3 regions of the Psychrobacter sp. Marseille-P5312 genome follow, and region 3 is predicted to be linked to each of the others. Evidence: predicted binding sites of a transcription regulator. Region 3 holds the regulator's gene; each other region holds the start of a gene.

Region 1 (10,484 bases), 410 kb from region 3:
ACTATGGAACCGTAGCTCGGCATCAGGGCTGGTGATAAGCTCTGCTTCTACTTCTCTAAAAAATGCCACTCGCTCATCGATAGCCTCTGTCGATAGTGACTGTGCCAATGCCAAATAATCCTCAAAATGACGACTCTCTGATTTGAGCAAATAGCGATAGTATTTTGCTAATCGCTCATCATTAATCACCTCAGCCAATGCTGCAAAGCGCTCACAAGAGCGCGCTTCGATAAACGCGCCGATGATTAGCACATCGATCATTGCCGCAGGCTCATAAGTGCGCTTATGCTTGAGCATGCCTTTGGCATAGCGCCCCGCACTCAAGTACCGCCATTCTTGACCGCGCTCATTCATGATACCCAGCACTTGCTCATAGTGCAGCATCTCCTCACGTATCAGCTGCGCCAATTTACGCTGCAAATCATAAGAAAACTCATAGCGAAACAGTAGGTTCATCGCGGTGCCAGCGGCTTTTTTTTCGCAGTTGGCATGATCTTGAATGATCAAAGGTAGGTCAGCGATAGCGGCGGCTACCCAATCTGGCGTGGTACGTGCGCCCAAAAAACCATAAACTGCAGATAAATCTACTTTGTTCGGTGTGCGCAGCTGCGAGATATCTACACTGTCTTCTTCTGTACTGCTTTCTACTGTAGTGTCGTCATTTATAGCATGGGAATTGGTTGGCATGGTCGGTTTACTCATAGTCTGTGTCATGGTCAAAAAGTATTAGATAAGATAAAAGGTTGTTTTACAGGTTTGGGTTTGCCGCCTGAGCTTATTAAGTATTAAGTATCATTTTTATACTGAGCTGACTATATAAAAGCTTAAGAAAACGATTACCACGATTTGAGGATAAACAGCCTTAGCGCTGATAGGCTGTAGGGTATCATTATTATACAACCCCAGTATTTACTTGGTGAATGGTGTTTTCTTGTTTATTTCTTTATTTGATAGTAGGATGATATTTTGTTTAGGCGGCATTTTGTTTGATGACTCAATAAAGGAGCGATCAAGGAGCAATGAGCGCCCGCTCGAGATGGCAAACATTATAACAACTGCCAGCGCGATATAAAGCAGATATCACTATCGACGAAAAGGCACAGCCATCACGCAGATCACCTGCTCATATCAAGGACGCGCCATTTTAGAGAAATGCACGCCATCTACTACCGCTATAGTGGTAGCAACTTCGTAGGTACACCCATCACAGATAGATAAGGATAACAGCATGAGCCAATCTTCTAACGCCAATCGGATTCAAAAAGGTATTCTTGCCATCGACCAGCAGTTGTATGACTTTATCGAAAACGAAGTGCTGCCAAAAGTCGGTGTGGACTCAGACAGTTATTGGTCAGGTTTTGAAAAGGTTATTAAAGAGTTCACGCCGCGCAACAAAGCGCTGCTTGCGACTCGTGACAGCATTCAAGCGCAAATCGATCAATGGCATCTAGACAATCCTACCAAAGAAGGTGAGATTGACTTCCCAGCTTACAAGGCTTTTTTGCAAGAAATTGGCTATTTGTTACCAGAAGGCGATGACTTTACGGTAAGCACCCAAAACGTCGATGACGAGATTGCTCATATTGCAGGTCCACAGCTAGTTGTCCCTGTACGCAACGCGCGCTATGCGCTAAATGCCACCAACGCCCGTTGGGGTAGCTTGTACGATGCTTTATATGGCACCGATGTCATCAGCGATGAAAATGGTCAAGAAGCAGGCAGCAGCTATAATCCCACGCGCGGCGCGGCCGTTGTCGCTTATGCCAAAGCCTTTTTGGACGAGCATTTTGCGCTAGCCTCAGGCTCTTATACCGATGTCACAGGCTTTAAAGTCGTCGATGGCAAGCTGGAAGTCAAGCTGGGCGATAGCAGCACTGAGCTAAAAGACGCCGAAAAATTCGTCGGTTATGTCGGCGAGGCAGATAGCCCCTCTGGTATTTTGCTCAAAAACAATGGCCTACACGCAGAGATTCAAATCGATGCCAGCCATCCAGTAGGTAAAGATGACCCAGCAAACATCAAAGACGTACTATTAGAGTCTGCCATTACCGCGATTCAAGACTGCGAAGATTCAATCGCTGCGGTCGATGCCGAAGAAAAAGTCGAAGTGTATCGCAACTGGCTAGGTTTGATGAATGGCGATTTGCAAGAGACGTTTGAAAAAGGTGGTAAAACCCGCACCCGTAAGCAAAACCCAGATCGTGAGTACACCACACCAGAGGGCGGCACGCTGATCTTACCCGGTCGCTCACTGCTTTTGATTCGTAACGTTGGTCACTTGATGCAAAACCCAGCGATTTTGGTCGATTTGGGCAATGGTCAAGAGCAAATCTTTGAAGGCTTGATGGATGGTTTGATTACACCGCTGTTGACGCTAAACGATCTAAAAGGCAAAAACGCGCTATCAAACTCACGCAAAGGCTCGATGTATATCGTCAAGCCAAAAATGCATGGCCCTGATGAAGTCAAAATGGCCAATGATTTGTTTAATGCGGTAGAGGATTTGCTCGGTCTAGAGCGCCATACGCTCAAGATAGGTATCATGGATGAAGAGCGCCGCATGACGGTAAACCTAAAAGAAGCCATCCGCCAAGCCAAAGAGCGCGTTATCTTTATTAATACCGGCTTCTTGGATCGTACAGGCGACGAGATGCATACCAGTATGAATGCTGGCCCATTTGTACCAAAAGGCGAGATGAAGTCGCAAGCATGGCAGCCCGCCTATGAGCAGTGGAACGTCGATATCGGCCTAGAAACTGGCCTGCAGGGTGTGGCGCAGATTGGTAAAGGGATGTGGGCCAAGCCTGATGAGATGAAAGAGATGTTAGAGACCAAGGCGGCGCATCCAAAATCTGGTGCCAGTACCGCTTGGGTACCATCACCGACAGGCGCCACCTTACATAGCATGCATTATCATCAAGTCAATGTCGCCGAGGTACAAGACAGCCTAAAATCACGCGAGCGTGCTAGCCTAGACGATATCTTGACCATTCCATTGGCCAAAGACCCCAACTGGACAGAGGAAGAGAAGCAGCAAGAGCTGGACAACAACGCGCAGGGTATCTTAGGGTACGTGGTACGCTGGGTAAACCAAGGCGTCGGTTGCTCAAAAGTGCCTGACATCAACGATGTGGGCCTGATGGAAGACCGTGCGACTTTGCGTATCTCAAGCCAGCATATCGCCAACTGGTTGCATCACGGTGTGGTCAGCGAGCAGCAAGTCATGGATACCATGAAGCGTATGGCGAAGATCGTCGATGAACAAAACGCCGGCGACAGTAGCTATCAGCCTATGGCAAACAACTTTGAGCAGTCTTATGCCTTTAAAGCCGCCTGTGACCTCGTCTTTAAAGGACGCGAGCAGCCAAGCGGCTACACTGAGCCACTATTGCACCAAGCACGCTTGGATCTAAAAGCCAACGTCTAAGCCTCTGTGCTTCACTGTCCTATTGCATCGGCATAAAAGCTGTGTCGATGCATGTATATATTGCTACATGGCTATATTGACCCAGTGTCGATAGTAGATAGCGATAATGCTATTTCGCTTATAAGCGCTACTTATCAGTGAATAAGTAGTGCTTTATTTTTGTACACAATACAGGGGGCATAATCGAATGGTTTGTCATAAAACTTACGATAAACCATTGGTATTTAAGCGCATTGTATAGCCATTTTTTTCAACGCCTGAGCGCTATAAAAGATATGGAGTGCGCCAGATATCGCGTTAAAAGTACAAAAAAATATGTTGCAAATTATGTCAAAGTTGTTATGCTTGTAATCGAAGTATGAGTTTGGTAACGGATGTTACGCAGCAGAAGGATAAAGACCAACGTTTACATGACAGTTACTTTTTTTGATGCTGGTTATGTAAGTCATGGTTTTTTCATCTTACTGTAATAAAACTTCGCCACACTTGTTTCTGACTAATCTCGGTAGCCAGTTACACATTATATCTTTGAGGATTTGTGACGATACCAATATGGGCGCTAGCTAATAATAGCTTGCTCATTACTACAATTGTAAAGTGGAGATACCCCATGAAAAAACTACTTTTAGCTACAGCCGTTGCTGCTCTATCTGTTTCTGCAGCCAATGCCGCTCCTACCTTATATGGTAAAGCATTTGTTACTGCTGACTATGTAAATGCCGAAGTTGATTACCCAAATGGTGATGCTCGTGCAGACAGAGAGTCTGACTCAGTACAGATCAACTCTAACTCTTCACGTATCGGTATCAAAGGCTCTGAAGCTATGACGGCAAATACTGACGTTATCTATCAGCTAGAGTACGGCACCAGTGTTGATGGTGATAGCAATGGTTTTAAAAACCGTGATACGTATCTTGGTGTCGTGAACAAAAACTTTGGTGAATTCCGTGCTGGTAAAAACCAATCTACTTTAGATTATGTAAATAACGTAGTCGTTAACGATGGTTATTGGGATAACCTAGGTGGCAATAAACTTGAAGAGGGCGAAAACTATGGTGGTTTGAATATGGCTGATAGTAGCCGTATCAACAGCTCAGTTATTTGGATGTCTCCAAAGTACGATAACCTACCATTACAACTTTCTGTCATGTATAGTGCTGACGAAAGCTTTGTAACGGATAGTGATGATCGTAATAGTGGCTTTGGTGCTGCGCTAATGTTTGACCAAGGTACTGGCTTCACTGCTGGTGTAGCGTACGATAAAGACCAAAACATCAATGGTGATATCGTCCGTGGTACAGCGACTGTGGATCTAGGTAAATACATGGCAGCTCCTGTAACATTAGGTGCTCTATATCAAGTAGCTGATTTTGACTATGAGGGTGATACCGAAAAAGAGAAAGGTCTAGTAGTTAGTGGTGCATTAGGCTTATCTAACTTTGCTCGTCCAGCAACTGTTTATGTTCAGTACAACAAAACTGACAACCTAGATGGTGTTGACAACTTTGATTCAGACCAAATCGTTGTTGGTGGTAAATACTACTATCAAGATAATATGATTGTACATGCTTATGCTGGTAATAACTCAGCTGACCTTGGCAATACTGATGCTGACGTACTAGCTATCGGTGGCGGTCTAGAATACAAATTCTAATCTAACCATTAGAATCTAAATAAAAAACTCATCCTTCGGGGTGGGTTTTTTTGTTGTATGTATTATTTGTGACAAAAGTCTACCGCTGAGGTAGAAAATAAGAGTTTCAGACAGTTTGCATTTTTGCCCTATATTTTATGCCGTATTTTTAGTAAAATCCTTCTTTACCAATTGTTGATGAGTACTATGACCAAGTTTATATTTGTGACCGGTGGGGTAGTGTCCTCACTAGGAAAAGGTATTACCGCAGCCTCTCTTGCCGCAGTCCTTGAAGCACGTGGCGTGAGCGTGACGATGACCAAAATGGATCCGTATATCAACGTCGATCCAGGCACGATGAGCCCATTTCAGCATGGTGAGGTGTTTGTCACCGAAGATGGCGCAGAGACGGATTTGGATTTGGGCTATTATGAGCGCTTCTTACGCCACTCTAAGATGAGTAAGAGCAACAACTTTACCAGTGGTCGTATCTATCAAAACGTGCTAAACAAAGAGCGCCGCGGTGAGTATCTGGGTGGTACCGTGCAGGTCATCCCGCACATCACTGATGAAATAAAAAGTAAGATTCTTGCCAGTGGCGAAGGCTACGATATCGCCATCATCGAGATTGGCGGTACAGTCGGTGACATCGAGTCGCTGCCATTTATGGAAGCGGTACGTCAGATGCAAGTAGAGCTTGGTCGCAATCGCGCTATGCTCATGCATCTAACGCTGGTGCCTTATATCGCTAGTGCCGGCGAAACCAAAACCAAGCCGACCCAGCATTCGGTCAAAGAGCTACGCTCTATCGGTCTGCAGCCAGATATTCTCATCTGCCGCTCTGAGCACCATATCTCGCAAGACAACCGCCGCAAGATTGCGCTGTTTACCAATGTCGAAGAGCGCGCAGTCATCATGTGTGAAGATGCCCAAAGCATCTATCAAATCCCGCGCATTCTACATGAGCAAGATCTTGACGATCTAATCTGTGAGCGTTTTGGTCTTGATGTACCAGAAGCGGATTTGAGCGATTGGGACAAAGTGGTCGAAGCCCAGCTCAACCCTCAAGCGGTAGTGACGGTGGCGATGGTCGGCAAATATGTCGAGTTACCAGACGCTTATAAGTCGATCAACGAAGCGTTGCTACATGCCGGTATCGTGCATCAGTCAGATGTCAAAATTGACTATATCGATGCTGAGCTACTAGAGACGGACGATGAGCTGTATGCGCGTCTAAACGACGCCGATGCGATTTTGGTCCCAGGTGGTTTTGGTGAGCGCGGTACCACTGGTAAAATGAGAGCCATCACTTACGCCCGCGAAAATAAAGTGCCGTATCTGGGTATCTGTCTGGGTATGCAGTTGGCGGTGATTGAATACGCCCGTAATGTGCTGCATATCGATGCCAACTCTTCTGAGTTTCATCGTACTACCGCTGAGCCTATCATCGGTCTGATCACTGAATGGCTAGATGAGCGCGGCGAGCTACAGATTCGTAGCGATGACTCAGACCTTGGCGGTACGATGCGCCTAGGCGCGCAGCAAGCAGAATTGGTCGCTGGTAGCAAGCTATCACAGATTTATGGCACCAAAAACATCACTGAGCGTCATCGCCATCGTTATGAGATGAACAATCGTTACATCGAGCCACTAGAGCAAGCCGGTATGAGTATCTCGGGTTATTCTGCCAAACAGCATTTGGTTGAGTCGGTTGAGATTGCAGATCATCCATGGTTTATCGCGGTACAGTTCCATCCTGAGTTTACCAGCTCGCCTCGTGGTGGCCATCCGCTGTTTAATAGCTTTGTCAAAGCGGCAAAAAACCATAGCGAAACGAAGTAGCCGTTAGCGTAGTAGGAAGTAACCGCTGCTTAGTAGAGAGAGTTGCTACTATTAAAAAAGCTATGAGTGACCCGGTAATAATTGTGCTCGCATCAATCATAAATGCTATGCGATAACAGCATTACTATAAAAAGACTGATCTTCGGATTGGTCTTTTTTGCTTTTATACATGCAGGGGTTATGCCTAGCTGGTCGGGCAATGACAATGCTTGGTCATGTCTAATTACGCTAGGATACTTTCTTTCATTGGGTTATCGGTTACAATATCAGGCAGAGACATCACTATAATAAAGAGGATAACAGCGGTATGGACAATCTAACCACAGCGCAATCGCATATCACGCTCACCACCCCCAGTCATAGCAGCATCACGATCGGTAATGATCAGCCGTTTGTGTTGTTTGGCGGCATGAATGTCTTAGAATCGAAAGAGATGGCGTTTGAGATTGCAGAGCAGTATGTCGAGATATGTCAGCGTTTGGGCATCGGCTATGTGTTTAAAGCCAGCTTTGATAAAGCCAATCGCTCTAGTTTGCATTCTTACCGAGGCCCAGGCTTAGAAAAAGGCATCGACTGGCTGGGGCAAATCAAAGAAAAGTTTCAAGTACCGATTATCACCGATGTACACGAGCCGTATCAAGCCGCACCGGTCGCAGAGGTCGCCGATATCATTCAGCTGCCTGCGTTTTTGTCGCGTCAGACTGACTTGGTGCATGCGATGGCAAAGACAGATGCTATCATCAATATCAAAAAAGCGCAGTTTTTAGCGCCGCATGAAATGCGTCATATCATCAATAAATGCTTGGAAGGCGGTAATGATAAGCTCATACTTTGTGAGCGCGGCAGTGCCTTTGGTTATAACAATTTGGTCGTGGATATGCTCGGGTTTGATACCATGAAACAAATGAACGTACCGGTATTTTTTGATGTGACCCACAGTTTGCAGCAGCCAGGCGCGCGCAGTGACAGTGCTGGCGGTCGCCGTGAGCAAATCACCACCCTTGCCCGTGCAGGAATGGCAACGGGACTGGCGGGGCTGTTTTTGGAAGCGCATCCAAACCCAGAGGTGGCAAAATGCGATGGCCCCTGTGCGCTCAGAACCAGCCAGTTGGCGCCGTTTTTGCGTCAGCTTAAACAGATTGATGATTTGGTCAAAGGTTTTGAGGTGTTAGATACTCACTAATACCGTCAATGGAACCCATGATAGGAGGATAGGAGAATGGCGATTCAGACAGCAAAAGTCAGCATCGAAAACATCGATGATGCCAAAGGCTTGGACAGTGTGATGACCGCGCTAAAAAACATCACAGGAGTGACCGCGATAGATCTGGATGCGGCAAGCAGTATAGCAACCGTGCGTTATGATGATACCGATACCAGTATTCATGCCCTAACGGCGGCGATTAGCATGGTCGATTATGTGACACAGCCATATCCTATCGATGCGCCGCAAAATCCACGCTATCATGATTAAAAGTTATCATAACTAAAAGATAACGGCGTCGCAAAGTGAGCGTCGAGCATCGCCTGTTGGATAAAGTCAATCCGATATAAAAACGATGTGACAGCTGTGTATCTGATTTATTTGGATTCGACTATATAAAGTATGAAGGCCTTAGTTAATAAAGTCATACCAAAGCGCCTTGTTGTTGGCTCTGATAGGGCTTATGCTAGGACACGCCCTTAGTAAATGACTGTATTTACTTGAAACTAGGTTAGTTATATAACAATAAGGAGGCCCTCATGGCAACCCAGACTCGTATTATCAATATCGATGGCATGACTTGTGGCGGCTGCGTGGCAAGCGTCCATACAGCCACAGGTGATATCGACGGTTTAGATACCATGACTGTCGATTTGGCTGACAAGCTGGCAACGGTGACATTTGATGATAGCAAAACCAGCGCAGAAGCCATTGCGGCCGCGATCGAAGAGGCAGGTTTTGATGCAACCGTCGCCAACTCGTAAGTCTTACCGCTTTAACGCAAAACCAGCTGTCATGGCTGGTTTTTTTCATGAGAGCCTTGCTGTCAGTCTACTTGCTTTGACAACTTTGCAAAGCATGGCTGCAGGGCTTGAATAGAGGATAGTCGTAGCCATTTATTAGGTATGAGGCAATAGCCACGCTTGAGTAGGATTTATCTCTCATTAGATTAGGGCGTGTTCTTATTTTTATCGTTGAGTCACTATAAAATAAATACAGTGCGACTGGGAGTAATTTTGCGCAGCCTCTGTCTGCGTAGGCACAGCAAGCAAGAAAAATTAATACCAGTCACGCGTGATAAAACCATATACTTCTTTTATTTAAGATTGACCCTATCATTCATGTTGAGAATGAGAGTACGCCCCAGCATAGTCTATTTGCCTGCAGACGCTCTTTTCTGATTTTGACGTCTGATATTTAGATTTTTTCACCGATTTTATTATACATTTATAAACGCTATAGTCCGCCTACCCAAAACGAAGCGCCTGTTAGTTAAGAGATGGCAGTTGCCTTTACAGATTCCTTGGCCGATTTTAGAGTAAACCGACTATGTAATGCGCTATAACGCAACCACGAGTTTTATTTATGAAAGATTCTACCCGCACCAGTACTGATCCGTCTTATGAGGTGGCGACTGATATTGAGTCCAAAACTGCGATAGCGCCCAAGCGTGCGCACCTGCAACTGGCGATTGAGGGAATGACATGTCAGGCTTGTGCGTCTCGCATTGAAAAAGTCCTTAATAAGAAGCCGGCGGTCTATGAAGTCAATGTTAACTTCGCTGGCGAAACGGCTAACGTCGATTATGATCCAACGCAAACCACACCTGAGCAGGTAACAGAATGGGTGAATAAAACTGGTTTTGTGGCCAATTTGCAGGCCGCTGATAGTTTGTTTGCTAAGTCGGATGAAGATACCGCAACTGAGTATCCGTGGCGCTTGATTGCCCTATGGGTTTGTTTGCTACCGTTTTTAGTGGGTATGGCAGGCATGCTCGTTGGACAGGGTATGGCGTGGATGCCACCGGTTTGGATTCAGTTTATCTTAGCGACTATTGTCCAATTTGGGCTGGCATTGCCCTTTTACAAAAGTGCGTGGGCGTCTATCAAAGGTGGTCTTGCCAATATGGACGTGCTGGTGGTTATCGGTACGGTGACTATTTGGGCATATTCTACTTATCTGTGGTTGACTCATGGCGATGGCACGTTAAGCAGCCTATTGCAAAGTGGATATGCTGGCGGACATGGCCCCGCTGTGTATTTTGAAGCCGGGGTGATGGTCATCGCCTTTGTACGAACGGGTAAGTATTTGGAGGAGCGAACCAAAAAGCACAGCCTAAACAGTATCGATTTATTGTTATCATTGACGCCAGATGAAGTAGAGCAGCAGCAGCCCAACGGCGACTTTCATAATGTCGCATTGCAGGCGGTGCAAGTCGGTGACATCCTGCGTGCCAAGCAAGGCAGCCGTGTGGCAACCGACGGGGTGGTCATAGATGGCGGCGGCTGGTGCGTGGAGAGTCATCTGACGGGTGAGTCTGTGCCCCTAAAAAAACAAATAGGCGATGAGCTGCTGGCAGGGGCATTGGTCGAAAACGG
Region 2 (10,484 bases), 460 kb from region 3:
AGTCGCACACAAGGTAGGGTTTTTATAAACCCTCTTATCACCTTTAGTCCGTATCTGGCAATCCAACGTCCGTGGTTGACATTTTCGCTGACATTGCGCCATCGTGACGTGCCGCCATCCGGTCATTGGCTTCTTGCACCGCTTTTTCGACCAGTGCATAGTCTGAGTGGCGTACATCTTGGCCGCTGATATAGTTGATGACCAGCTCGGCGATGTTTTGCGCATGATCACCAATACGCTCGAGCGCGCGCAACACCCACACGATATTGATGACCTTGGAGACGTGGCGCGCATCTTCCATGATATAAGTCATCAAGGCACGCATCGCTGATTGATACTCTTCATTGACCACATCATCATTGCGCATCACCTCAAACGCCTGCTCAGCATTGGATTGACTAAAAGCCTCTAGCGCATTGTGCAGCATCAGACGTACTTGATTGCTCAGATGCTGCACTTCGGCATAGCCATACGCTGATTTGCCTTGGGCGGCGAGCTTATTGGCCATTTTGGCGATTTTGACCGCTTCATCACCGATGCGCTCCAGATCCACCACGCCTTTACTGATGGACATCACCAAACGCAAGTCACCGGCCGCAGGCTGGCGCTTGGCGACCAATAACAAGATATGCTCATCCAGCTCGACTTCCTGCCGATTGATATCAAAATCCATCTCGATGACTTCTTGCGCCAGTGTGTCATCCTTGTCAATAAGTGCGTGAATGGCTTTGGCAACTTGGCTGGCTGCATGGTCGCCCATCACCAAAAACAGACGAATGGCTTCATCCAAATCTTGATCAAAACTTTTGGAGATATGCTTGTCACTTTGCATAAGAGGTATTCCCTGAATATCTGTATATTAACGGCGTGCTGCTAGCATAGCTGTATTGTTGTTATTAAAAATTAACGATAGTTTTAATCTGTACAGCGTTAGCCATAACGACCCGTAATGTAGTCTTCCGTGGCTTTTTGCGTAGGCGTGGTAAATATCTGATCGGTCTCGCCCATCTCAACCATATCGCCCAGATACATATAGACCGTATAGTCTGACACTCGCGCCGCCTGCTGCATGTTGTGAGTGACGATGGCGATGGTATAGTCTTTTTTTAAGTCTTCAATCAAATCCTCAATGGCGCCTGTCGAGATTGGGTCAAGCGCCGAAGTTGGCTCATCGAGCAGTAGCACTTCAGGCTTGGTAGCGACACTACGAGCGATGCACAGACGCTGCTGCTGCCCGCCTGATAGCGACAAACCTGAGGCTTTGAGCTTGTCTTTTACCTCCGGCCATAGTGCCGATTTTTTTAGCGCCCATTCCACCCGATGGTCCAGCTCAGCTTTGCTTAGTCTTTCATAAAGACGCACACCAAAGGCGACATTGTCATAGATAGACATCGGAAACGGCGTCGGCTTTTGAAATACCATACCGACCTGCGCGCGTAGCAGGTTGACATCGATGTCTTTGCCCAAGATATTTTTGCCATCGAGGTTGATACTGCCTTCTGCACGCATGCCAGGATATAAATCATACATACGGTTAAAGGTACGTAGCAGGGTTGACTTGCCGCAGCCGGATGGCCCGATAAAAGCAGTCACTTTTTTATCAGGAATGTCGATATTGATGTTTTTAAGTGCCTGAAAATCCCCGTAATAAAAGCTTAAATCACGAATTTGCATCTTCGCTGCTGGCATGTCTTTGGGAATATCATGCTGTGTTTGCTTAGTTAAGTTTGCCGCATCTGGCTGCGACAGTTGCGTGGTTGTCGCCATCGGTCTGTTTAATAAGCTGGCTGTGCTCGTATCAAAGTTGTTGCTATCTGCTGTGCTACGCGTTTTGCTGATGACGTCATTCATAATGTTATCCAACCTAGCTTGATGAATATAAATTTAAGTAACTGCTATATATAAAGTGATTTGGCGGTAGGCGTTATCTACTCTGGCTACTATTTGCTGGAGCTGCGACCACCGATAAACCTTGCCAATACATTTAGTACCAATACCGAAGCAGTAATCAGCAATGCAGCGGCCCATGCAAGTGTATGCCAATTATCATAAGGACTCATGGCAAACTGATAAATAGTGTTCGGCAAGTTGGCAATCGGCTCGCCCATATCGGTACTAAAGTATTGATTATTCAATGCTGTAAATAGCAAGGGCGCGGTCTCACCAGTGATTCTGGCAAAGGCCAACAGCACACCAGTGGTCAGCCCCGCTCGAGCCGCCTTAATCGTCACTTGCGTGACCATCTTCCACTTCGGCGTGCCCAGTGCATAGGCCGCTTCACGAATGCTATTGGGCACCAAATTGAGCATGTTTTCTGTCGTGCGTACCACCACTGGCACCACAATCAGTGCCAATGCTAGTGCGCCCGCCCACCCAGAGAAGCTTTGACCTTTAACCATCAAAGCATAAATAAACAGACCAATGACAATCGAGGGGGCAGAGAGCAAAATGTCATTTAAAAAACGCGTCACCTTGCCAAGCAGGCTGCCTTGCGCAAACTCAGACAAATAAATCCCTGTCATCAGGCCAATGGGCGCGCCGATAAACAATCCTGAAAACGCCACCATCACCGAGCCGACAATGGCGTTGCGTAGGCCGCCTTCGCTCATCGGCGGCGGCGTGTCGGCAGTAAAGATAGGCATTTGCACCATGCCCTGAAAGCCTTCGACAAACAGCGTCACCAGTATCCAAAACAGCCAAATCAAGCCAAATACCATCGCCGATATGGCAAAACCCAAACCCAGCTTATTGGCCCAGCGCCGTTTGTTATAAAGACGCTTGTCGTAGCGGCTATCAAAGCCAGTCTGCGCAGGTAACGCTGAGTGCATCGTATTAGTAGGCATAAAACTCATTTCCATTTTTCAAGATTTTTTGTCAGCCTGTATATCGCTATCGTCTGTATGTGGTTATGTATTAGCGGTTGCCTGCTTTTTGATCCATACGCATCAGCATGAGCTTAGCCAGCGACAGCACAATAAAGGTGATGATAAATAGTATGAGGCCAAGGTGCAGCAGCGAGGCCAGATGTAGCTCACTAGAGGCTTCGGCAAACTCATTGGCCAGCGCTGAAGTAATGGTGACGCCAGAGGTAAACAGACTTGGACTGATATTAAAGGCGTTGCCAATAAGGAAGGTCACGGCCATGGTCTCGCCCAGCGCCCGACCCAGTCCCAAGATAATCCCGCCGACCACGCCTGCTTTGGTATAGGGCAAGATAATTTTAAACATCACTTCCCAAGTGGTCGCGCCCATGCCGTAAGCTGACTCTTTGAGCAGGTCTGGCACGACAGAGAAAACATCGCGCATGGTAGCGGCAATAAAAGGAATAATCATAATGGCAAGTACCAATGAGGCGGTAAACATGCCCAATCCCATTGGCGCACCGGTAAATAGCTTGCCAATGATAGGCAATGGGCCAATATGCTCGATAAACCACGGCTGAATGTGATTGCCAAAAAATGGCGCAAAGACAAACAGTCCCCACATACCGTAGATGATAGAGGGAATACCTGCCAGCAGCTCAATGGCGATGCCGAGGGGCTTTTTTAAGAAGGTCGGACACATCTCAGTCAAAAATATCGCAATACCAAAGCTGACTGGCACAGCGATTAAGATGGCAATAAAGGACGTCACCAGCGTGCCATAAATAGGCGCTAGTGCACCGTACTCATTGGCAACCGTGTCCCAGTTATTACTGGTATAAAACCCAAGACCAAATGCTTGAATACTTGGCCAAGCGCCAATGATCAAAGAGAGCAAAATACCGCCCAATGATAGCAGCACGAGGATAGCAAATGCCTTGGTGGCATTGACGAATAATGCATCGTAACGTTTTTGTTTTGCCAGTTGCGACCTTAAATCATTCATAAGTGTCTCAGCATTAAATAATATTAAATCAAAATCTTTAAAAGACTCATCAGGTCTTATCACAACAAACTAAATCTTAATAAAGGGCGCTATTAACGGTAATGGATGACGCTATTTTTAAATTTGTTGTGATAAAACCTTTGAGACAACCACCGGAGAATAGGTGTCTCAAAGGGGCTTACAAGCTCTGCTATATATATGTATAAAAACTACTGAGCTGGGGTGTAGACGGGTTGACCATCGCTACCTTTGACTTCATTCCACTTATCTTTAAACAGTGCCACTGCGGTATCAGAGAAAGGCACATAATCAAGCGCCATGGCACTATCATCACCTTCAGCATACGCCCAATCAAAGAAGTTCAGCACGCCAGCCACTTGCTTCGGGTTTTCTGGCTGCTTGTGTACCAAGATAAAGGTGGCAGCAGCGATGGGCCACGCTTGCTCGGTCTCAGAGTTGGTGATGACTTTATAAAAGCCTGCTTGCTGTGACCAATCGATGTCACCTGCCGCAGCAAAGGTCTCAGCAGATGGCTGCACGAAATTACCCGCCGCGTTTTTGAGGGCAGCGTGCGCCATGTTGTTTTGCTTGGCATAGGCATACTCGACGTAGCCGATAGCGTTTTTCATGCGGTTGACGTAGCTTGATACGCCCTCGTTGCCTTTGCCGCCTGCCCCTGTGGCAGAGGTTGGCCATTTGATGGTTTTATCGACACCCACGCTGTCTTTCCAGTCAGTTGAAACCTTCGCCAAATAATCGGTAAAGTTAAAGGTCGTGCCTGAGCCATCTGAGCGAAATACGGTGGTAATGGCAGCATCTGGCAAGGTCAAATCTGGGTTCATGGCGGTGATAGCAGGGTCATTCCATTTACTAATCTTACCCAGATAGATATCGGCTAGGGTTGCGCCGTCCAGCTTTAGCTCACCTGGTCCGACACCATCGATATTGACAATCGGTACCACGCCGCCGATGACGGTTGGAAACTGAATAAGTCCTGCCGCGTCCAGCTCTTCAGGGGTCATCGGGGCATCAGAGGCGCCAAAGTCAACGGTTTTTGCTTGGATTTGTTTGATGCCACCTGAGGAGCCGATAGACTGATAGTTGACCTGACCGCCAGTCGCGGCATTATATTCATAGGACCATTTGGCATAGATAGGCTGCGGGAACGACGCGCCAGCACCAGTGATGTTCATGGCGATGTTTTCAGCTGATTTAAAATCGCTTGCTGGAGAAGATGTCGCTGTGCTGGTGGTTTCGGCCACTGTCGCCGCGCTGGTGTCACTCTGCGCTACTGACTCTGCGGTGTCGGTGGATTTATTACAAGCGGTGAGTACTAAGGTGCAACTAACGGCGACTGCCAATAACGAATAACGCATGTAGAACTCCTAAAGTTTAACAACGATTGAACAAAGTATGATTGGTGGCATGTGTGACATCTTGACAAGTTTTTATGACAGTTTGATGACAACCGCCCAACTCTTTTATGTGCGTGACAAATAGGGTCAAATCAGTCGGCGCTTGAGGCTAACGCTATTAGCCTGCGTGTCATGACTCATCGCCTCGTGCGCACGTTGACTGACATACCGGTGGTCAAACACCAGTAGCCCTCATGGCAGAAGTTTGTTAGTATGAGACTGATTTACAACACTGACAGACTCGGGGTGCGGTGTACGAATGGCTGACTGCCTTTGTACATTCGCTGAGAGATCACCCGCCGAACCTGATGCGGTTAGTACCGACGCAGGGAAGTCTTCAGCACTTTATTATGTATGGCAAAGACGGGCAGAAATGCCTTGTTATCCTCATGACTGTTGGCCTAAATGCCCGCTTGGTGGTGCTAAGCTTTATAGGGTTAAGTAGTGCCAAATAATGATGAGAGATACCAAGCGTCGCTTACAGGTTGATGACATCCTCCGCGAAGGCAAGTTTCGCGATGATAGATTTGACAGCCAGTGACGACGACGTAGCAAAAACTGCCTAGATGATAAGTGCTACCCCCGCAGCTTCTGGCGGTGTTGCTTTTATTCAAAAACCAACACGCTAGGACAGCATATGACAACCTCAACCCTACCTCCAAAGACCCAGAAAAACGCTTCTGACAAAAAAACCGACGCGCTAAAAACCCCTGCGCACCGTAGCGCCAAAGACACGCGCTTTGAAGAAGAAGCGCGCGACTTACACCGCATTCTCCCCGCCTCGCAAAAAATCTATATCCAAGGCTCAAGACCTGATATTCAAGTGCCGATGCGCAAGATCACGCTAGATCCCACGCCTATTCAGGGCGTGGATGAGTCCGACTGGGAGCAAAACCCGCCGTTTTATGTCTACGACACCTCAGGCGTCTATACCGACCCTGATGCCCAAATTGACCTAACCCGCGGCTTACCCAAACTGCGCGAGGGCTGGATAGCCGAGCGCGGTGATACAGAGCAGCTAAGCGGTTTGTCCAGCTCATACGGGCAAGCGCGTGCGCGTGATATCACCACAGCCAATCTACGGTTTGCCCATATCGATAAGCCGCGCCGCGCCAAAAAAGTCAATGGTAAAGCAGGCAATGTCACGCAGATGCACTATGCGCGCCGCGGTATCATCACCCCTGAGATGGAATATATCGCCATTCGTGAGACGCAAAAACAGCATGAACTGACCGATATGCGCCAACATGAAGGCGAGAGCTTTGGTGCCAATACGCCAAAAATCATCACCCCTGAATTTGTGCGTAGCGAGGTCGCGGCCGGTCGCGCCATCATCCCAAATAATATCAATCACCCTGAGTCTGAGCCGATGATTATCGGGCGTAATTTTTTGGTAAAGATTAACGCCAATATCGGTAATTCAGCACTTGGCTCGTCTATCGATGAAGAAGTGTCGAAGATGACATGGGCGACGCGCTGGGGCGCGGATACCATCATGGATTTGTCGACAGGCAATCATATCCACGAGACCCGTGAATGGCTGATTCGTAACTCGCCTGTGCCCGTCGGTACGGTACCAATTTATCAAGCATTAGAAAAAGTCGACGGCATCGCCGAAGACCTAACGTGGGAGATATTCCGCGATACACTTATCGAGCAAGCCGAACAAGGCGTTGATTACTTCACCATTCATGCAGGCGTGCTGCTGCGCTATGTGCCACTGACGGCCAATCGACTCACAGGTATTGTCTCTCGCGGCGGCTCTATCATGGCGCAGTGGTGCCTTGCCCATCATACAGAGAGCTTTTTATACACCCATTTTGAAGAGATTTGCGAGATTATGAAGCAGTACGATGTGGCCTTTAGCTTAGGTGATGGTCTGCGTCCTGGCTGCTTGCAAGATGCCAATGACGAAGCGCAGTTCGGTGAGCTGCGCACGCTTGGTGAGCTAACGAAAATCGCATGGCAGCACGATGTACAGGTGATGATCGAAGGCCCCGGACATGTGGCGATGAACCGCATCAAAGAAAATATGGACTTACAGCTAGAGACTTGCAGCGACGCGCCGTTTTATACCTTAGGGCCGCTGACCACCGATATCGCACCCGGTTATGACCATATCACCAGTGCTATCGGTGCGGCGATGATTGGCTGGTTTGGCACCGCCATGCTCTGTTATGTGACACCAAAAGAGCACTTAGGACTGCCGAATAAAAAGGATGTGAAAGACGGTATCATCACCTATAAAATCGCCGCGCATGCCGCTGATCTGGCTAAGGGCCACCCAGGCGCGCAAGCTCGCGATAATGCCTTGTCTAAGGCGCGCTTTGAGTTCCGCTGGGACGATCAGTTTAATCTGGCGCTCGATCCTGATACCGCCCGCGAATACCATGATGAAACGCTGCCAAAAGACGCGCACAAATCGGCACACTTTTGCTCGATGTGTGGGCCGAAATTTTGCTCGATGAAAATCACCCAAAACGTCCGCGAGTACGCCAAGGGTTTGGACGCGTCAGAAAGCTTAGGCACAGAGGCGATGAGTGCAGCTGAGATTGAGCAAGGCATGCAAGAGATGACTGAAAAATATCATAGCGAAGGTCGACAGCTGTATAAAGAGGTATAACTCCGCTGATTTGACTGCTGTATATTTAATTACTTTATATAGCAAAAAGCTCGCTTCTTATGCCTGTAGAAGCGAGCTTTTTTTATGATAAGTATTTCTTAGCCAAAGAGCCGTTTACACATTTGACGCCTGATAAATCTCTTCAATTGAGGCGTTCATGGTATCAGCAAACTCTTTATCGCTTTGTTGTTTGCTCAACCCTTCGGTAAACGCGCGTGAGAAGCTGGCAATCATACCGGGGTTTTGCTTAAGCTTTTCGCAGGCCTCACGACGACTATAACCGCCAGATAATGCCACGACTTTGAGTACTTTTGGATGATCGATCAGCTCTTGATAGAATCCGCCGTCGGTGGGCAAGGTTAGTTTGAGCATCACTTGATGGTCGTCATTTAGACGCTCAAGGTTACGCAAAATATCCGCTTTGAGTATCACTTCACACTCATACTTTTGGGCGCTATCGATATTAACCTCAGGCTCAACGATTGGCATAAAGCCTTTGGAGAGGATTTGCTTAGCCACATCAAACTGCTGCTGGACGACAAGCTCGATACCATCGACACTTGGCTCATAAATGACTGAGCGCATCTTGGTACCAAACACGGGATAGTTTTTGGCTTTATCCAGTAGCGCGTCCAAGTCTGGCATCGGGCGCATGACTTGTACGCCGCTCATTTGCTCGGCCAAACCCTTATCGACCTTCAAAAACGGCACGATGTTTTTATCTTCCCACAGATAGTTTGCCGTTGGCTTGCCATTGACCTCGCGCTCCATGGTGTCTTCAAATAAAATCGCCCCCAGCACGCGCTTATTATCAAAGCAGTCGCAGGTCATGATACGTGCGCGCATCTCGTGGACCAGATCAAACATCGCGTCATCATTGTCATAAGCATCGCTGCTGATGCCGTAGTTTTCTAGTGCTTTTGGTGTGCTACCGCCGCTTTGATCAAGCGCGGCGATAAACCCTGAACCATCCTTTATAAGCTGTCGTTGTTTTTGGTATTCCATTAAAAAAGTATCCTATTTCTATTGATTAAATCCAAACATCACCAATCGACTCAATCTATATGAGCCTTGCTATTTGTAGACAACCTTACCATAGGATGCTTTATCTGCCTATATAGGATGCGTGACAGCGCCGCCAATTTTTATGATATATCAGTTGAAAATAGCCAGTTGAAAATAAAACGGTTATATAAACTTAAACGCGCTACTGGTATAAATTTTACTGACGTGCGGCGTTCTCAGAGGCTGCGCAACCTACATTTAAAAACAGCATCCCAGTAGCGCTATGCTCTTTTTAAAAGCCTTACATCAAACTCTTATGCCAAAAACAGTACCACCACACAGCCAATCGCCAGCAGCAAGCCTAGCACATTGATACGACCGAGCCGCTCTTTAAACACAGCCACACCGATGAGCGTCGCGACGGCGATGACCCCGACGTTCATCCCAGTAAAGACAATACTAGGAGAATCGGACAATACTTGGTGGGCGCGCACATACGCATAGATATTGCCCATGTTTAGAGCGCCCAGTAATAGCCCTGCTGCCAAGGCATTACCCTGCCAACGCACGCGTGTCACAAGCAAATAAATCAGCAATAACAATCCTGCAACGCCAAAGCTAACAAACAGCGTCAGTGGAAAGGCTGTGCCTTGTTTGGCGACTTGTTTAAATAAGATATCGACGATGCCATAGCCTGCCCATACGCCAAATAGCCATAGCGGGGTACGCGCGGCGGGCGGGCTCATACTAGTGTTCTCGCCCCCACCGGTATGTTTGGGCCGGTAAACCAAAGCTCCCAACGCCAAAAACCCTAAGACCAGACCAAGCACTCGCGTGCCCGTCAGCACCTCACCAAATAATAAAAAAGCGGCGATAATGGGAATAATCAACGACAAGCGCTGGGCGGCATCGGTTGCGACCATGCCGACCGATGCAATCGCACGGCCCAAGATAATAAAAACCGTCGGCAGCAGTATCCCAAGCGCCAGAATGATGCCCCAAGCGTTGCCAAGCGTGCTTATGCTGCTGACATCTGGCGTTAATAAAAACCATGTCAGCAAAAAAGCCACGGGATAGCCTGCGACGATGGTCTGGCGAATATCGATATTTTTTTGCCGCAGGATTTTGAGCAGTACCGAGACGGCCACACTGCACAGTACTGCTATCACCAAATACATCATAACCCTTACCTCTATCCTTGATTCATGTCAGAGCAACACCGCACGTCAGCCATACACAAAACCATGGCAAACAATATAAAACCACTGAATGTAACAAAACATTTCCTATACAACAATGGCTTTTTGGTGTTTTGTTGTGCTGATACTCATGGCATTTATATGCACGCAATTACAATTAGCCTGCAGGTCTGACAGGGAATTTTGCTAAAATAGCCAGCACTCCCAATCACAAAGTAAAGATTCAAAATAACGACCGTCATCGTTTGTTTTGGCGTACTGCTATTGATGTTTTATCACTGCCTATGAATGCTCTATTTCGCTTTTTCGAAAACCGCTTACCGGCCTTCCCCACCACCCCCATGCCGCTGCCCTCGCCTCGTGACGGTATGCTGC
Region 3 (10,484 bases):
CTCGCCACTGCCTCAGCAAAACCTAAGCGACACGTGGGGCGCAGCGCGCAGTCAAGGCCGCACACACGAAGGGATCGATATATTTGCCGCGCGAGGCACACCGATACAAGCGACGACAGCAGGCATCGTCAGTAAGGTTGGCGAAAACACCCTAGGCGGGCGTGTGGTGGTCATCGTCGGTCCTGGCGGCGCTGGCCACTACTATGCGCACTTAGAGGAGTATGCCGATATCGCCCCCAATGACTGGGTCGATACGGGTGATATCATCGGCTATGTCGGCGATAGCGGCAACGCCAAGGGCACACCGCCGCACGTACATTATGGGATTTATATCCAAGGCAATGCGGTCAACCCCTACCCGCTTTTACAAAAATCCGAGCCTGCCCGGTAGCCTGTCATGATAAGCACGACGATTGCTTGCGTATCCATCTGACATTGGCTAATAGCTATCAAACCTCAGCTAATGGCAGCAGAGCGCACGTAATTTGGCGGAAACACCGCACTAAATGTCGAGCCGCTGCCTTCTACCGACTTGATTTGTAGGTTGGTTTCATGCTGGTATAAGACGTGTTTGACGATAGCCAGCCCTAAGCCTGTGCCACCTGTGGCACGGCTACGACCCTTGTCGATACGATAAAAACGCTCTGTCAGGCGGGCAATGTGCTGCGGCGCAATACCGATGCCATTGTCCTCGACGGCAAAACGGCAACCCTCTGCTGTTTTGGTCCAGCTGACGGTGATATCGCCACCTTTTGGCGTGTATTTAATCGCATTGATCACCAGGTTGGATAAGGCACTGGTCAGATATATCTCTGAGCCGTACAGCCCATCATAGGTATCTATCTGTAGATGGATGCTATGACCGTACTCTTGATTGTAGGCCTGTGCATCATCATAGATATGAGTCAGCAGCTTGATCATATCGATATAATGCAGCTCATGAGTCTCTTCGATTTCGATACGCGATAGCAGCAATAAATCATTGACGATTCTATTCATGCGCGCTGTCTGCTGGGTCATCAGCTCAAAGCCGCGCTTCCAGTGCGGCGGCATGTCTGGCTGATCCGAAAAGTTCTCTAAATACCCCATCATCACGGTCAGCGGCGTACGCAGCTCATGCGAAACGTTGGCCACAAAGTCGCGGCGCATCTCTTCTAGATGATGCAGACGCGTCACATCGTAGATGATCAATAGCTTTTCGTCGGCAAATGGGGTCAGCTCACACTTTAAATAGCGCTCAGGCGCGCGCCATGACTTTATATGTACGCCTTCGTCAGCCAGCGTCGGCGCTTGATAGTACTGACGAAACTCAGATGCGTCAATAAAGTCAAAAATACATCGGCCTTTATCTGCTGCCTGCAATAATAGTAAATCTTCAGCGGCCTGATTCCACCACTCCAGACCATCACTGTCATTGAGTAAAATCACCGCATCGCGCAGCGCCCGCAGCGCACTTCTTATTTTTTTTAATTGATCGGTGGTGTTTTGTAGCGCTATCGGCTCTGAGATATCTTGTTCGGTACATTGCTTTGACATTATGTTACTCATCCATTTTTCGTGACCTATTTTTTTGCCCTACTTGTTATCTCGTTATCATTATGATGATTATCCCTATCTGCTAATTGGCCCTTACTGATAATCACTTACTGATAATTATGGTGATTATAGCTGGACTGGCAACAGAATTGCGGTGGCTATTTTGACAGTATGAGCGCCGATCATTTGGCCTCAACAACGCTTGAGAAGCGATAACCAGTACCGCGCACCGTTTGTATCAGCTTATCGCAGTCATGAGGGCGCAGCAGTTTGCGTAGGCGTTTGATATGCACATCGATGGTTCTGTCTTCGATATAGACATTGCCGCCCCACACTTGATCAAGCAGCTGGGTGCGCGTATAGGCACGCTCAGGATGGCTCATAAAAAACGCCAACAACCGATATTCGGTCGGTCCGACATCGATGATTTGCCCAGACGCCATGACTCGCTGGCTTTTGGGGTCGAGGCTTAACTTTCCTATCTCAATATTCTTGTCGGCGCTCAAAGCATTGCTACGGCGCAACACCGCTTTGATCCTTGAGATCAGCTCGCGCGTCGAAAAAGGCTTGGTCATATAATCATCTGCACCCGCATCCAGACCGTGCACCTTGCTGTCCTCTTCGCTTTTGGCTGTCAGCATGATGACGGGTATCTCAGCGAGTAGCTCATCACTTTTGAGCATACGACAAAAATCAATGCCGCTTTTGTCCCCAGGCAGCATCCAATCTAGCAAAATCAGCGCTGGCCGATGGTCGACCACTTGTTGGTGCGCCTCTGGTACGTCCGTTGCCTGCAAGCTATCAAAACCAGCCATCTCTAGCGTCATTACGACCATCTCGCGGATTGCAGGTTCGTCTTCAACAATCAAAATTTGCTCATTATACATAGGGTATTCTCAGTGATAAGGGACAAAACAGACGTATAAAAAAGAGCGATAATCACTCGCCACTGCTTGCCTATTAAACGCGGTAATTGTGACAGTTTGATGACATTTGTCATTTAAGCGGCTGCTATAGACCAAGCCACTTTCCTTAAACAGATGGCACTCACCATCATGATTCATATTTGATGCTTTAGCTCACGTCTAATATAAAATTCAGTGGCCCATCATTGATACTCGCAACCTGCATGTCTGCGCCAAACTGACCCGTCGCTACCTGAGGGTGCTGACTGTTGGCATAGTCGATTAGCTGAGCAAACAGTACGCGCGCCGCCTCGGGTGGCATAGCACCGCCAAAATCAGGACGCCGGCCTTTGTCGGTCTTCGCCATCAGGGTGAACTGTGATATCAGCAGCAGCCCGCCAGCGACTTGCTGGACATTTTTGTCCAGTTTGCCATATTTGGTAGGGTCATCGTCGTTTTCAAAAATACGATAGCCAAGGATTTTATCAATCATTCGCTTGGCCGTTTGTAGGTCGTCTTCAGGCCCCAAACCGATATATGCCAGCACGCCGCGCTCGATACGCCCGACACAATCCCCATCGACGCTGACGCTCGCACCATGTACCCGCTGTATCAATGCTTTCATTTATGCTCCCCTTTACCAATTATGCTCATACAAACTTAGGCCGTCCATGATAAAATATCATCATTTATTTGCCTATTTATTACTCTCTCACCTTTATTTTGGTCGCCATATTATGAATCTATTCACTACCTTGCAGCAGCTTGTCCCGCAACAAAAGCTCAGTAAAGTCGCTGGCCGTTTGGCTGCCAGTCGCCACCCCTATGTCAAGCGCACCTTTATTCGTAGCTTTGCAAAAGCCTATCATATCAGCTTGGATGAGTATGAGCGCCAAAACTTAGGTGCTTATGAGAGCTTTAATGACTTTTTTACTCGCGAATTAAAAGCAGACGCGCGCCCTATCAACGCCACGCCGCAGGGGATTGTCAGCCCAGCTGACGGCATCATCTCGCAGCTCGGTCAGATTGACGATCATAAGCTTTTGCAAGCCAAAGGGCGCTACTATGATATCGGCCAACTGCTGGCCGATAGCGAAGATGGACATTATTTTGCCGATGGCAGTTTTGCCACAGTCTATCTGGCACCCAGCAATTATCACCGCGTGCATATGCCATTTGCTGGTACCTTGACCAAAACCCGCTATGTACCGGGCACACTGTTTTCTGTCAACAACACCACGGCTGCCAACATACCTGACTTGTTTGCGCGCAATGAGCGTTTGGTGTGCCTGTTTGATACCGCCTACGGCAAAGCTGCGGTCGTGATGGTCGGTGCGATGATCGTCGCTGGTATCGAGACAGTCGCCACTGGCAAAATCAGCCGTACCGACGATATTCAAGAGGCCGAGCACGACATGAAGCTTGAAAAAGGCGATGAGCTTGGTCGCTTTTATTTAGGTTCAACAGCAATAGTAGTGTTGCCAAAAGGCGCAGAAGCCGACTGGCAAGACAGCATGCAAGCCAATAGTGTGGTAAAAATGGGACAGCTATTGGGTATGGCTAACGCTAGATAATCTGTCTATTTTTTAATGGCTATCTATGTGACCATAGTTGATCACTCTAAAATAAGCACAGTGCTACTGGGATGATTTTTGGTAGCATCGAAGGGTCGCAGCACGCCGATTTGTTTTTTGGCAGCGTGTGCCAGTTTTGCGCCGCTGCCGATAGGTGCCGCGGTCAGCGTTAGCCGTACCAAGCTAGCGATTTTATTGGTCATGCATCGATTAGCCAGCCTTGCTTGGTCGCATAGTCGATACGCTGTGACAGCCAGTCATGAATAGGCGGAAAGCTGTCTTTGATAAAGGCATGCGCGCCAGCCACCTGCGAGCGCGTCACCCCCAGCTCAATCCACGTCTGCCCGTTGGTATTGAGGTTGAGCAAAAACGGCAATAAGCGATCCACCACCCGTAGCAGCTGCGCTTCTTTGCTATCGCCGGTCTCCTGTGCTTCCCAGACCGCTGCTAAGTTAGCAATGCCATTGCCACGCTCCACTTGCAAACGCGCCATGCCTTGACGCTCCTCGATATGCGCCGTATGACGCGTATTGTCGTATAAAAAAGTATCACCAGCATCAATCTCACCCAAATCATGAACCAGCGCCATCTTGAGCAGCTGCTCGTGATTGACGTCTAGCGCAAACAATTCAGCAATCGACCAACACGCCATCGCCAAATGCCAAGAGTGCTCAGCTGAGTTTTCGCGGCGGGTGGTCTGGGTGACATAGCTGCGCCGATTGACGCGCTTTAGCGCATCTAATTCTAATAAAAAATGCGTCACATCATCAATATCGATATGATCAGCAAAGGCATTGTCATTTAAAGTTGTCGGGTGGATTGAATGGTTGGATGGCATGTCTCTCTCTTAAGCAATCAGCAAATGTAGCGCTCATTTTAGTACAAAACCCGACCCTAGACGTAAAAATAGCGCTGATGTAGTCGAGTTCAAATAAATCAGATACATGGCTATCAAGTCGCTCAATGAAACGTTGTTTTTCTTGCGTACTGTGCCTACGCCGACAGAGGCTACGAAAAACAACATTTCATCTCACGGTATCGTTTTTATATCGAATTGACTATAGTCATCAAGCGCGATTTTTATATCTGACCCACACACTTGCGGCAGCACAAACAAAGCAATTTGAACAAAAGGTTATTTGATCAAATTGCTGATGGTTTTAAACGCCGGATCTTGACTACTGCGGCACAGCTCAAACAAGATAGACTCAACCGTGCTGATCACTCCACCTGCGCGGCGAATACGGCGAATGGCTTGTTTTTTGTCATACGGAAATCTCGAACCGACAGCGTCCCCGATGATGACCGGCTGCATACCGTTGTCTAACAAATCAAGCGCCGTTTGCATGACGCATACATGCGCCTCTGCTCCAAACAGCAACACAATACTGCGGTTTTGCTGCGCCAAATGGTGCCATGACTCATCGTTATCACACGCACTAAAGGTCACTTTTTCAAAGCTTTTGGCATTGTTATCTGCAAGCACCTCACGAATCTCAGGCAAGGTATCGCCAAGGCCTTTTTTATACTGCTCGTTGAGCATGATAGGGATATCAAGCGCCTGCAACCCCTTAATCAGTGTCATGGTTTTTTTGACGATATTTTCATGATCATAGATATGCGGGGTAAGGCGCTCTTGGACATCGATCAGCATCGCTTGGGTGTTTTCGCGAGCGATACGATACGTGCGATCGGTAATCATGGTAGACATAGTACACTCCTTGTACGGCTGATAGTTGCAACTAAAAATATTTTAGAACGAATATTAAATGAGCATTAAATAAATATTATAAATTGATATTAATAGTGTCTTGGTCACTCTTATTTAGTCACAGTTTTCTAAATGCGTCAATGGAGATACGCTTTATTGAACACTCGTCATTACTTGAACACACTTTGCGACGTGCGCCATTAACCCTCTCATTATATTCACAAAAAACCCCTAGCCATCATAGCTAGGGGTTTTTTATAACATATTTGGTCGACAAATGTTACAAATTATCTACCAATCCAAAAATTAAACACGTTCAATCACAGTGGCGATACCTTGGCCAAGGCCGATACACATGGTTGCAAGGCCAAGCTCGGTGTCAGACTGCTCCATTGCATTTAGCAAGGTAACCGTGATACGAGCACCAGAACAACCTAGTGGATGACCCAGTGCAATCGCGCCACCATTGATGTTGACGATGTCTTGCTTGTCCGTCAGGTTCAAGGCTTTGAGTACAGATAGACCCTGGGCGGCAAAGGCTTCGTTTAGCTCGATGGTCTGCATGTCATCGATGCTCATGCCAGCGCGCTTTAAGGCTTTGTTGGTCGCAGGTACCGGACCGTAGCCCATGATAGCCGCATCACAACCAGCGACAGCCATGCTACGAATACGAGCGCGAGGCTTTAGACCAAGATCTTTGGCTTTTTGCGCGCTCATGACCAGCATCGCTGAGGCACCGTCAGAGAGTGCAGATGACGTCGCAGCAGTCACTGTACCGCCTTTAGGGTCAAAGGCTGGGCGCAGTTTTTGCATTTGCTCCATCGTCGCATCTGGGCGAATCACTTCATCGACGGTACATAGCTGCAGACGGCCATCTGCATCATGACCTTCGATGCCGATGATTTCATTGTCAAAACGGCCTTCAGTGGTGGCAGCCCACGCACGGCGATGTGACTCAAGACCAAAGGCGTCTTGCTCTTCGCGGGTGATGTTGTTCATACGGCCCAGCATTTCAGCGGTCAAGCCCATCATGTTTGAGGCTTTAGCATAGTATTTAGAGGCTGCTGGGTTGAGATCCACGCCATGCATCATACCAACGTGACCCATGTGCTCAACACCGCCGATGATAAAGACATCACCTTGACCGGTCATGATTTGCGCGGCAGCGGTATGTAGCGCCTGCATAGAAGAGCCGCATAAACGGTTGACCGTTTGGCCGCCAGCAGTCTTTGGAATACCAGCCAGCAGGCCGATATTGCGGCCGATGTTTAGACCTTGCTCTAGGGTTTGGTTGACACAGCCCCAGATGATGTCTTCGACATCGTTGGTGTCAAAATCGTTGCGCTCTACCAAAGCCCGCACCAATTCTGCTGAGAGATTATCAGCACGAACATGGCGGAACATACCGTTTTTAGATCTTCCCATCGCCGAGCGTACGCCATCTACGATGACCACATCTTTTGGACTTAAAGTTGTCATACTATCTTCCTTTTCAATTTTTATTGTCAGTGTTGTCGATTTAATCGGGCTCTATAGCCATCTATCACGCGATCCGTACATCAGTACGATAACTATCTAGATGTTTTCGCGCTGGATATTATCGCGGCAGGCCAGACCTGATAAAACCGACCAAAACGGTGCGTCTGCTATTTTTTTATCACCGATAGCGACGTCAGCAAACGCACCCCACTTATCCTAATACGGTATGCTCGTTACGCTGTGGCGTAAAAAGTCTCGCCAGCGGCTGCCATGTCGCGAATCTTTTGCGGCGCTTCATAGGCTTTGCCAAGGTGTGCGTATTTTTCGCATAGTGCCAAGTAGTTATCGAGACCCATTTGGTCGATATAACGACAAGGACCACCGCGGAATGGCGGGAAACCAACACCCATAATCATCGCCATATCCGCCTCACTTGGCGTGCTGACGATGTTGTCTTCTAGGCAGCGTACGGTCTCATTACAGAAAGCCAGCATGGTGCGGTCGATGATGGTTTGATCATCAAACTCTTTTTTGTCGCTATCTGTCGTGGTTTTAAGTAGCTCATAAGTGGCGTCGTCAGCGACTTTCTTTGGCTTACCGCGCTTGTCGGTTTCGTACTTATAGAAACCAACGCCATTTTTCTGACCCAGACGCTCGTTTTCATATAGATGCTCAATCGCCCCTTTATAATCAGGCTTCATGCGGTCAGGGAATCCTTCTGCCATCACTTCTGCGCCATGTACGCCCGTGTCTAAACCGACGACGTCGATTAGGTAAGCAGGACCCATCGGCCAGCCGAATTTTTCCATGACTTTATCGACATGGACGAAATCAGCACCTTCTTTGAGCAGCAAGTCAAACGCGCCAAAGTATGGGAAGAGGACACGGTTTACCAAGAAACCTGGGCAGTCGTTGACCACCACTGGCACCTTGCCCATCTTGGAGGCCAGCGCAACGGTCGTCGCGATGGCTTCTTCAGAGGATTTCTCACCGCGGATCACTTCAACTAGCGGCATACGGTGTACTGGGTTAAAGAAGTGCATACCGACGAAGTTTTCTGGACGCTCAAGCACTTCTGCTAAATGCGTAATAGAGATCGTTGAAGTATTCGAAGCCAAAATCGCGTCTTCTTTGACTAAGCCTTCGACTTCTTTGAGTACCGCGTGCTTCACTTTTGGATTTTCTACTACTGCTTCGATAACGATATCAGTCTCGCTAAAGTCGCCATAGTTCAAGGTAGGACGGATACGGCTTAGCGTTTCGCCCATTTTCGCTGGGGTCATCTTTTTGCGCTCGACCATTTTACCTAGTAGCTTGCTGGCCTCGCCCATACCTAAATCCAATTGCTCAGATTTGATATCTTTCATGATGATCGGCAAGCCTTTACTAGCGGCTTGATACGCGATACCGCCGCCCATGATACCTGCGCCAAGTACGGCCGCTTCATTGATTTCATGTGCTTTTTTGCTGTGTTTTTTGGCCAGTTTTTTGACCAACTGATCGTTTAAGAACAGACCGACCAAGCTCTCAGCTTGCGGGGTTTTTGCTGCTTTGGCAAAACCTGCCGCTTCGACTTCGATTGCTTTGTCACGTGGCAGATTGACATGCTTTTCGATCGCTTCGATCGCGATCGCAGGCGCTGGGTACTGCTTCGGATTGGCTTTAGAGAAGATCATGCCTTTGGCACTGTTAAACGCCATCGCTTGTTCAAGCTGATTTAGCTTTACAGGATTCAGCTTCTCTTCACGCTTGGCTTGCCAGTCAAGCTCACCTGAGATACATTTTTTCACTAGGTCAATCGCAGCGTCTTGCAGATCATCAGCAGAGACGGTCGCATCTACCAAGCCTAGTTTTAGCGCTTCTAGTGGTTTTTTTGGTTTACCTGTAGCGATTAGCTCAAGCGCATTGTCGATACCGATGACACGCGTACTACGTACCGTACCGCCGAAGCCCGGGAAGATACCTAATTGAGTCTCTGGTAGCCCGATGATGGCTTTGTCGCTCATGACGCGATATTCACAAACCAAGGTCATCTCACAACCACCGCCTAGCGCTGCGCCATTGATAGCCGCTACTTTTGGAAATGGCAGATCTTCAAAACGGTTAAAGGTCTCATTGATACTCACCACCCAGTCTTTGATCTCGTTTTCTGGGTTTTTAAATGAGCCAACAAACTCTGTGATGTCAGCGCCCGCGATAAACACGCCTTTGCTTGAAGTGACAATAAGGCCTTTGACATCGTCGGCTTTTTCTAGTGCGCTCACCGCTTCACCAAACTGTTTGTTGGTCTCGGCATCAAACTTGTTCACGCTCTCATTTTCGGCGTTGTATTGCATGTTGGCGATGCCATCTTCTAGCATTGTCACCGTGATGCGATTTCCTTGGTATACCATTTGAAACTCCTTGCTATATAACGAAAGCTACGTTTTGGATTACAATCAATAGCCAGTTACTGTTAGTAAAATGGGTAATAGCACTGTGCGCCGCCTTCAAGACAAACATCGTCATGACGACAAACCACTAGCGGGCGCACAGTGAAGATATCTTTATTATCCAGCGCTCATAGTAATGTACTTATTTTTACGTCGCTTGTACAACATCGTTTGGCGCTTTGTTTATATATTACAGGTATCTACTACGGCTGTCGGTGCTGATTGGGGAGCGCCATCGCATGTAGATGCAGCGATGACGGTTTGGGCAGTCCGGCTCACTCACGCCGGCGACTGCCTTTATCAGCCCATTTCCACGGCAATTAGTGTAGGGGATTATGCCCCTCACTGTCACAAGCTAATACCATACTCACAAGTCACTCTTAAGTCGAGACTCGCCTTTACCTAGTGGCTAACGTGCTTTAAGTGACCAGTTGTATACTCAGTGGACAGCCGCCTCATCACAACACATTCAATCACTAAATAACACGGGCAATACGTAACGAGGGTTGGCTGCAGGGCGTACTGCATTACATATGGCATTGTCTCTTGTGTTTTTTAGCGTGTTTTTTGACAAAAAACTGCCAAAAATTTGGCGCGGATATTACGCGCTTCATAAGCAGGGCCTGCTATCATGCTACACTATCGCTATTTTTCTTGTCTCTCTTATAAATGGTTGGATTATGACTGTCTCTCCTACTTCTGGCTTTATGTCTTTTTTGCGTATAAATGACGGCGCGCATGATAATGCTGATCACCATATCAATAATAAAACCAAGCAGTTTCATCAGATTGTGCGCACGCAGGTTGCCAAAGATATCGAGGTGTTATTTGCGTATGCCAAGCTGCC

The links. Region 3 encodes PhoB, which activates phosphate uptake and scavenging genes when phosphate is short. Its sites were predicted from a motif close to TGTCATNAANCTGTCATAA; they were not measured.
Region 1: the regulator PhoB is predicted to act here: its motif matches at 3,882-3,900, upstream of C6W44_RS01595 (porin).
Region 2: the regulator PhoB is predicted to act here: its motif matches at 5,316-5,334, upstream of pstS (phosphate ABC transporter substrate-binding protein PstS).

What each region holds. Positions count from the first base shown of each region.
Region 1 is NZ_OLML01000001.1:362,999-373,482, reverse strand. It holds gene C6W44_RS01605 (tRNA-(ms[2]io[6]A)-hydroxylase) at 1-687, opposite strand, end outside; gene C6W44_RS01600 (malate synthase G) at 1,229-3,427, shown strand; gene C6W44_RS01595 (porin) at 4,038-5,081, shown strand; gene C6W44_RS01590 (CTP synthase) at 5,268-6,902, shown strand; gene kdsA (3-deoxy-8-phosphooctulonate synthase) at 7,210-8,085, shown strand; gene C6W44_RS01580 (heavy-metal-associated domain-containing protein) at 8,122-8,376, shown strand; gene C6W44_RS01575 (heavy-metal-associated domain-containing protein) at 8,646-8,870, shown strand; gene C6W44_RS01570 (heavy metal translocating P-type ATPase) at 9,472-10,484, shown strand, end outside.
Region 2 is NZ_OLML01000001.1:1,233,885-1,244,368, reverse strand. It holds gene phoU (phosphate signaling complex protein PhoU) at 44-832, opposite strand; gene pstB (phosphate ABC transporter ATP-binding protein PstB) at 931-1,689, opposite strand; gene pstA (phosphate ABC transporter permease PstA) at 1,941-2,843, opposite strand; gene pstC (phosphate ABC transporter permease subunit PstC) at 2,914-3,867, opposite strand; gene pstS (phosphate ABC transporter substrate-binding protein PstS) at 4,077-5,243, opposite strand; TPP riboswitch at 5,515-5,631, shown strand; gene thiC (phosphomethylpyrimidine synthase ThiC) at 5,920-7,905, shown strand; gene C6W44_RS05365 (fructose bisphosphate aldolase) at 8,020-8,910, opposite strand; gene C6W44_RS05360 (hypothetical protein) at 9,225-10,091, opposite strand; gene C6W44_RS05355 (ABC transporter ATP-binding protein) at 10,394-10,484, shown strand, end outside.
Region 3 is NZ_OLML01000001.1:777,212-787,695, forward strand. It holds gene C6W44_RS03315 (M23 family metallopeptidase) at 1-391, shown strand, start outside; gene phoR (phosphate regulon sensor histidine kinase PhoR) at 457-1,548, opposite strand; gene phoB (phosphate regulon transcriptional regulator PhoB) at 1,719-2,423, opposite strand; gene dtd (D-aminoacyl-tRNA deacylase) at 2,611-3,066, opposite strand; gene asd (archaetidylserine decarboxylase) at 3,179-4,015, shown strand; gene C6W44_RS13365 (hypothetical protein) at 4,057-4,218, opposite strand; gene C6W44_RS03340 (HD domain-containing protein) at 4,215-4,853, opposite strand; gene C6W44_RS03345 (isochorismatase family protein) at 5,151-5,726, opposite strand; gene fadA (acetyl-CoA C-acyltransferase FadA) at 6,033-7,205, opposite strand; gene fadB (fatty acid oxidation complex subunit alpha FadB) at 7,439-9,598, opposite strand; gene C6W44_RS03360 (polyprenyl synthetase family protein) at 10,345-10,484, shown strand, end outside.